3 regions of the Carnobacterium sp. AT7 genome follow, and region 2 is predicted to be linked to each of the others. Evidence: a T-box and tRNA genes for the amino acid it is inferred to sense, from the RefSeq annotation. Region 2 holds a T-box; the other regions hold tRNA genes.
What was found. A T-box is a leader RNA that pairs with one kind of tRNA and senses whether it is charged. The one in region 2 lies ahead of serS (serine--tRNA ligase), so its partner is inferred to be a tRNA-Ser.

Region 1 (2,233 bases), on a different contig from region 2:
TTATCCTATTTACTTTACCTTTTGCCATCAAACTTATTCAGTATCTCTTTTCTAAAGAAGAGTTGATTGCTAAGAAACTTAAACAAAGAGCTTTACAGTTATATTCAGTTGCCTTTTTTATATCCTTTAGTGTTATTCTATTCATTCATACAAATTAAATATAAAATAAAGGTAGTGACGTTTAGAGGTTCTATAATAGTTAGTGTTGGTGACTAAAAGTCGCCAGCACTATTTTTATAGAAAATGACAAAAAATTAAAACAAGCGAAAATCTCCGTTAGAATAAAGTTACGACACCACATTCAAAGGGAGGATTTTCACTTGTATAAACTATAGGTAGTGATGTTTCGATTCACTTCCTTACTGCAGCATCCATGATAAAACAAAAAAAAGGATCGGAGAAAAAATCTCCAATCCTTTTTTTTGTTTATTTTATGACCCGTACGGGAATCGAACCCGTGATACCGCCGTGAAAGGGCGGTGTCTTAACCGCTTGACCAACGGGCCATTATTTTAAATAGTGCAATGGGCCTAAATGGACTCGAACCATCGACCTCACGCTTATCAGGCGTGCGCTCTAACCAGCTGAGCTATAGGCCCAAAAAAAAAAAGCGGGTGACGAGAATCGAACTCGCATCAACAGCTTGGAAGGCTGTGGTTTTACCACTAAACTACACCCGCATTACAAGAAATGGCCCGGGACAGAATCGAACTGCCGACACCTTGAGCTTCAATCAAGTGCTCTACCAACTGAGCTACCGGGCCAAATATTTAATTAAACGGTCTCGACGGGAATCGAACCCGCGATCTTCTGCGTGACAGGCAGACATGTTAACCCCTACACCACGAGACCTTTTTTGCATTTAAAAACTATCTTTAAAAAAAAAGATAAATTGCGGGGACAGGACTTGAACCTGTGACCTTCGGGTTATGAGCCCGACGAGCTGCCAACTGCTCCACCCCGCGATAATATTAATGAAACATTTAAAAAAAGGAGGATAAGAGATTCGAACTCTTGCGTGCTTTTACACACCTGACGGTTTTCAAGACCGTTCCCTTCAGCCGGACTTGGGTAATCCTCCATAAGACTGATAAGATGATACTGTATTAAATTAAACAAAAATGTTTATGACCCGTACGGGAATCGAACCCGTGATACCGCCGTGAAAGGGCGGTGTCTTAACCGCTTGACCAACGGGCCTATAAAATTACAAAAAAATATAATACGGAGAAGGAGGGATTTGAACCCTCGCGCCGCGTTAACGACCTACACCCTTAGCAGGGGCGCCTCTTCAGCCACTTGAGTACTTCCCCAATAACTAAAAAATAAGTATTAATTTATTCAATGGGCCTAAATGGACTCGAACCATCGACCTCACGCTTATCAGGCGTGCGCTCTAACCAGCTGAGCTATAGGCCCATAAAAAAAGCGAGTGACGAGAATCGAACTCGCATCAACAGCTTGGAAGGCTGTGGTTTTACCACTAAACTACACTCGCAAAAACGGTCTCGACGGGAATCGAACCCGCGATCTTCTGCGTGACAGGCAGACATGTTAACCCCTACACCACGAGACCTTTTTTACATTTAAAAACTATCTTTTAAAAAAGATAAATTGCGGGGACAGGACTTGAACCTGTGACCTTCGGGTTATGAGCCCGACGAGCTGCCAACTGCTCCACCCCGCGATAATATTAATGAAGCTTTAAAAAAAAGGAGGATAAGAGATTCGAACTCTTGCGTGCTTTTACACACCTGACGGTTTTCAAGACCGTTCCCTTCAGCCGGACTTGGGTAATCCTCCATTATGATACAAGGGTACTTTAATCTTAACTGATTAATGGACCTTGTAGGACTCGAACCTACGACCGGACGGTTATGAGCCGTCTGCTCTAACCAACTGAGCTAAAGGTCCAAGATCTTTTAAATAATAATAATAGCGGCGAAGGGGATCGAACCCCCGACCTCCCGGGTATGAACCGGACGCTCTAGCCAGCTGAGCTACACCGCCATAATAAAAGTAATAATTTTAAAAAAAGTGGAGCCTAGCGGGATCGAACCGCTGACCTCCTGCGTGCAAGGCAGGCGCTCTCCCAGCTGAGCTAAGGCCCCTAATTTTTAAATCGGGAAGACAGGATTCGAACCTGCGACCCCTTGGTCCCAAACCAAGTGCTCTACCAAGCTGAGCTACTTCCCGTTAAATAAGGTTTTATTCTTTCTTTCAAAAGAAATGC
Region 2 (2,233 bases):
CTTGTTGATAGTTTTCTAAGATAGCTGCTATCGTTCTTCCGACAGCTAATCCAGAGCCATTTAGCGTATGGACATATTCTAATTTACCTGTTTCTTCATTACGGTAACGGATTTTTGCTCGTCTAGCTTGGAAAGCTTCAGTATTTGAACAAGAGCTGATTTCACGATATGTTTCTTGAGCAGGAATCCACACTTCTAAATCATACGTTTTAGCAGCTGAGAAGCCCATATCTCCCGTACATAGCGCTAAAACGCGATAAGGCAAATTAAGTTTTTGCAAAACTGCCTCAGCATTATTTGTCATTTTTTCTAATTCATCATAAGATGTTTCTGGCTTACTGAATTTAACCATTTCTACTTTATTGAACTGATGCAAACGAATCAATCCACGAGTATCTCTTCCTGCACTACCAGCTTCTGATCTAAAAGATGGGCTTAATGCAGTAAAATATACTGGAAGTTGCTCTTCTTTTAAAATTTCATTACGGTAATAGTTTGTTAAAGGAACTTCTGCTGTTGGAATCAACGTTAAATCTGTTCCTTCAATTTGGAAGACATCCTCTTTAAATTTAGGAAATTGTCCTGTACCAAACATTGAATCACTGTTAACTAAATACGGCGTCATCATTTCTGTATACCCGTGTTCTTCTGTATGCAAATCTAGCATGAAGTTGTATACAGCTCTTTCTAGTCTAGCACCTAGTCCCTTATAGTAAACAAAACGACTTCCAGAAACTTTAGCTCCTCGTTCAAAATCTAAGATATTTAATTCTTCTGCAACTTCCCAATGCGCTTTTGATTCAAAATCTACTTTTAGCGGTGTTCCCCATTTGCGAATCTCAACATTTGCTTCTTCATCTGCTCCAACTGGAACAGATTCGTGTGGCAAGTTTGGTAGCCCTGTAGCAATATTTTCTATTTTTTCATCAATTACTGCCAATTGTTCATCTAACTCTTTTATTTTTTCTCCAACTTCACGCATTTCTTTAATTTTATCATCTGCATTTGCTTTACTACGTTTTAACGTTGCAATAGCGCCGGATACTTCATTACGGTAACTCTTTAATTCTTCAGTTGTTACTATTAAAGAACGTCTTTCTTTGTCTAATGTAACAAACTCCTCTAATAACTCACTTTTGACTCCTCGTATTTCTAATTTTTTCGCTGTAACATCAAAATCCGTTCTTAATTGTTTAATATCTAGCATCTCATTCTTCCTTTCTTATGGTTATTCCTATTAAATTGTACAAAAAAAGCCATTTCATCCCCTTATTTATGGGACGAAATGGCCTCAACGTTCGCGGTACCACCCAAATTTAGAAGACTGCCTATGAATCCTCTACACTTTACAATCAGATAACGGTCTGGATCCGAAACAATTTTATCAACAAAATTGAGTTCATTGTTTACTTCACGCGATGGATTCAAAAGATTAAACCGTCAATTTTCACCAACCATTGACTCTCTTTGTGTATTTAATACCTTTTACTATTTCGCATTACTAACGTTCGTGTTCATTCAATTGCTTACATTTTACCTTAATCTCTTCCCTTAAGTCAACAAAAAAAGGCTGGAATCTTTCCCCAGCCCTTTGCTATAAAATTAGTAGAAATTTAAGATGAACACATTTTAAAATAAGTTGCTTATAAAATCTTTCATCCAACGTCCTGCTAAAATAAATACATTCGCTTTTTCAACAGTTGAAGCTGCTACAACGGTAACTTCTTCGCCTTTATCGCCATTAACATACCCTAGATCATCGCCTTCACTAATCACTTGGACGGTACCTACTTCAGTACCTTTTTTAATTGGCGCTGTTAAATGGCCTGATTCATTTAACAAATCTTTTTGCAATTGAACAGTTGTCTCAGTATTTGCACTATCCGTATTCGTCGGAACAAGAAGAGAAACGTCAGATTGAATTGCTAGTTTTACAGTATCTTTTTTACCTTTATCAACTTTAGCAGGATCAACATTGTCTAAAGTTTGTCCTTCTTTAAAAACTTGAACCTTGCTCCAGTTTTCAAAAGCCCAATCCATCATTTTATCTGTCTCAACAAAACGTTTACCTAAATCTTTTTGTCCATTCGTTGCATTCATGACAATAGTAATAATTCTCATGCCTTCTTGTTCAGCTGTTCCTGTCATTGAAGCTCCAGCAAAATCAGTCGTACCTGTTTTCAGCCCATCAACGTTTTCACGTTCATGATCTAAACCTGGTAACATCCAGTTG
Region 3 (2,233 bases), on a different contig from region 2:
TTTATGCAGACTGCCCTTAAAACCCTGCGTAAACACTTGCCTAGGATCAAACATACTTTTATGTATCCCTATTCCAACGGTGCTTTAGAGGGGTCAAACAATAAAATAAAAGTCATTAAACGGGTTGCTTATGGTTATCGGAATTTCCAGAATTTTAGATGCCGTATTTTGATTAGTTTTAAAGCGAAAAAAAACAGCATGAGTCAGTTACCTCACGCTGCCTAAATTAGATTTTATTTTAACTAAATTTTGCTCATCCACACCATTTGACGAAGAGCCACTATTCATAAGAATCTTTGAAGCATCCACACCATTTGACGACGATTCCAAAGAGACTGATTAAAGAAATGAACAAAAAAATACACCTAGCATCTTATAGATGTGAGGTGTATTTAGTATACCGGCGGCCGGAATCGAACCGGCACGCCCTCGCGGGCACAGGATTTTGAGTCCAGCGCGTCTACCAGTTCCGCCACGCCGGCATATGGACTACTTTTTTTCATCTTTTCGAACATAAGGCGGTAACCGGATTTGAACCGGTGATGAAGGTTTTGCAGACCTCTGCCTTACCACTTGGCTATACCGCCATCTTTTTAGTTGAATGGTTCATTCAATTAAACTGGGCTAGCTGGATTCGAACCAACGCATGAGGGAGTCAAAGTCCCTTGCCTTACCGCTTGGCTATAGCCCATGAAAAAAAAAGGCGACTGATGGGGATCGAACCCACGCATGCCGGAACCACAATCCGGTGTGTTAACCACTTCACCACAATCGCCATGGTAATTATTTTTTTGCCCATCTTACATTAAAAATGGCAGGGGTAGTAGGAATTGAACCCACACTGATGGTGTTGGAGACCATAGTTCTACCTTTAAACTATACCCCTATCTTATAAAGGTTATTTCTTTTAAAAAATGGTGGAGGGGGGCAGATTCGAACTGCCGAACCCGAAGGAGCGGATTTACAGTCCGCCGCGTTTAGCCACTTCGCTACCCCTCCAATAATGGTGGCCTGGGACAGAATCGAACTGCCGACACCTTGAGCTTCAATCAAGTGCTCTACCAACTGAGCTACCAGGCCATTATATAAATGGTTTATTTAATTTTTCAAACCAACGGTCTCGACGGGAATCGAACCCGCGATCTTCTGCGTGACAGGCAGACATGTTAACCCCTACACCACGAGACCTTTTTATAACTTAAACCAATGGAGGTTGACGGGATCGAACCGCCGACCCTCTGCTTGTAAGGCAGATGCTCTCCCAGCTGAGCTAAACCTCCGAAGAATCTTACTACTGCTTTTTTTAACCAGTAACGTCGTTACTGATGACCCGTACGGGAATCGAACCCGTGATACCGCCGTGAAAGGGCGGTGTCTTAACCGCTTGACCAACGGGCCGTTTTTTCAAACGGAGAGTAAGGGATTCGAACCCTTGAGACAGTGTTCACCGCCTACATGATTTCCAATCATGCTCCTTCGGCCACTCGGACAACTCTCCAGGTGGGGTTCACTTAAACTAATCTCGTTTATATTTACATAGTTTGACTATGGAACTCCGCAAGTAGGACTCGAACCTACGACATCATGATTAACAGTCATGCGCTACTACCAACTGAGCTATTGCGGAATAATTGAATGTGCGTGGCAACGTCCTACTCTCACAAAGGGAAACCCTTCACTACCATCGGCGCTAAGAAGCTTAACTTCTGTGTTCGGCATGGGAACAGGTGTGACCTTCTTGCCATCATCACCACACAATTTCAATCAAGAGAACGTTGTTCTCTCAAAACTGGATAAGTTAAAAATCATTTTTCGTTCTGAAACCCTCTTACACCGTTTAAAAAATTTGGTTAAGTCCTCGACCGATTAGTATTGGTCCGCTCCATCTATCGCTAGACTTCCACTTCCAACCTATCTACCTGATCATCTCTCAGGGGTCTTACTCACTTACGTGATGGGAAATCTCATCTTGAGGGGGGCTTCACGCTTAGATGCTTTCAGCGTTTATCCCGTCCACACATAGCTACCCAGCAATGCCCTTGGCAGAACAACTGGTACACCAGAGGTGTGTCCATCCCGGTCCTCTCGTACTAAGGACAGCTCCTCTCAAATTTCCTACGCCCGCGACGGATAGGGACCGAACTGTCTCACGACGTTCTGAACCCAGCTCGCGTACCGCTTTAATGGGCGAACAGCCCAACCCTTGGGACCGACTACAGCCCCAGGATGCGAT

Region 1: it has a tRNA-Ser gene. The T-box ahead of serS (serine--tRNA ligase) is inferred to sense a tRNA for this amino acid. The anticodon was not compared.
Region 3: it has a tRNA-Ser gene. The T-box ahead of serS (serine--tRNA ligase) is inferred to sense a tRNA for this amino acid. The anticodon was not compared.

What each region holds. Positions count from the first base shown of each region.
Region 1 is NZ_ABHH01000037.1:14,363-16,595, forward strand. It holds gene CAT7_RS10615 (hypothetical protein) at 1-158, shown strand, start outside; tRNA gene CAT7_RS10620 (tRNA-Glu) at 435-506, opposite strand; tRNA gene CAT7_RS10625 (tRNA-Ile) at 526-599, opposite strand; tRNA gene CAT7_RS10630 (tRNA-Gly) at 610-680, opposite strand; tRNA gene CAT7_RS10635 (tRNA-Phe) at 692-764, opposite strand; tRNA gene CAT7_RS10640 (tRNA-Asp) at 780-852, opposite strand; tRNA gene CAT7_RS10645 (tRNA-Met) at 893-965, opposite strand; tRNA gene CAT7_RS10650 (tRNA-Ser) at 992-1,081, opposite strand; tRNA gene CAT7_RS10655 (tRNA-Glu) at 1,129-1,200, opposite strand; tRNA gene CAT7_RS10660 (tRNA-Ser) at 1,226-1,313, opposite strand; tRNA gene CAT7_RS10665 (tRNA-Ile) at 1,346-1,419, opposite strand; tRNA gene CAT7_RS10670 (tRNA-Gly) at 1,428-1,498, opposite strand; tRNA gene CAT7_RS10675 (tRNA-Asp) at 1,504-1,576, opposite strand; tRNA gene CAT7_RS10680 (tRNA-Met) at 1,615-1,687, opposite strand; tRNA gene CAT7_RS10685 (tRNA-Ser) at 1,714-1,803, opposite strand; tRNA gene CAT7_RS10690 (tRNA-Ile) at 1,841-1,914, opposite strand; tRNA gene CAT7_RS10695 (tRNA-Met) at 1,937-2,010, opposite strand; tRNA gene CAT7_RS10700 (tRNA-Ala) at 2,039-2,111, opposite strand; tRNA gene CAT7_RS10705 (tRNA-Pro) at 2,123-2,196, opposite strand; tRNA gene CAT7_RS10710 (tRNA-Arg) at 2,231-2,233, opposite strand, start outside.
Region 2 is NZ_ABHH01000023.1:17,835-20,067, forward strand. It holds gene serS (serine--tRNA ligase) at 1-1,207, opposite strand, end outside; T-box leader at 1,274-1,511, opposite strand; gene CAT7_RS08910 (serine hydrolase) at 1,630-2,233, opposite strand, start outside.
Region 3 is NZ_ABHH01000050.1:5,859-8,091, forward strand. It holds gene CAT7_RS11550 (ISL3 family transposase) at 1-225, shown strand, start outside; tRNA gene CAT7_RS11555 (tRNA-Leu) at 399-482, opposite strand; tRNA gene CAT7_RS11560 (tRNA-Cys) at 517-587, opposite strand; tRNA gene CAT7_RS11565 (tRNA-Gln) at 620-691, opposite strand; tRNA gene CAT7_RS11570 (tRNA-His) at 703-775, opposite strand; tRNA gene CAT7_RS11575 (tRNA-Trp) at 813-886, opposite strand; tRNA gene CAT7_RS11580 (tRNA-Tyr) at 916-999, opposite strand; tRNA gene CAT7_RS11585 (tRNA-Phe) at 1,005-1,080, opposite strand; tRNA gene CAT7_RS11590 (tRNA-Asp) at 1,116-1,188, opposite strand; tRNA gene CAT7_RS11595 (tRNA-Val) at 1,208-1,280, opposite strand; tRNA gene CAT7_RS11600 (tRNA-Glu) at 1,327-1,398, opposite strand; tRNA gene CAT7_RS11605 (tRNA-Ser) at 1,410-1,498, opposite strand; tRNA gene CAT7_RS11610 (tRNA-Asn) at 1,554-1,627, opposite strand; rRNA gene rrf (5S ribosomal RNA) at 1,640-1,755, opposite strand; partial or broken rRNA gene CAT7_RS11620 (23S ribosomal RNA) at 1,847-2,233, opposite strand, start outside.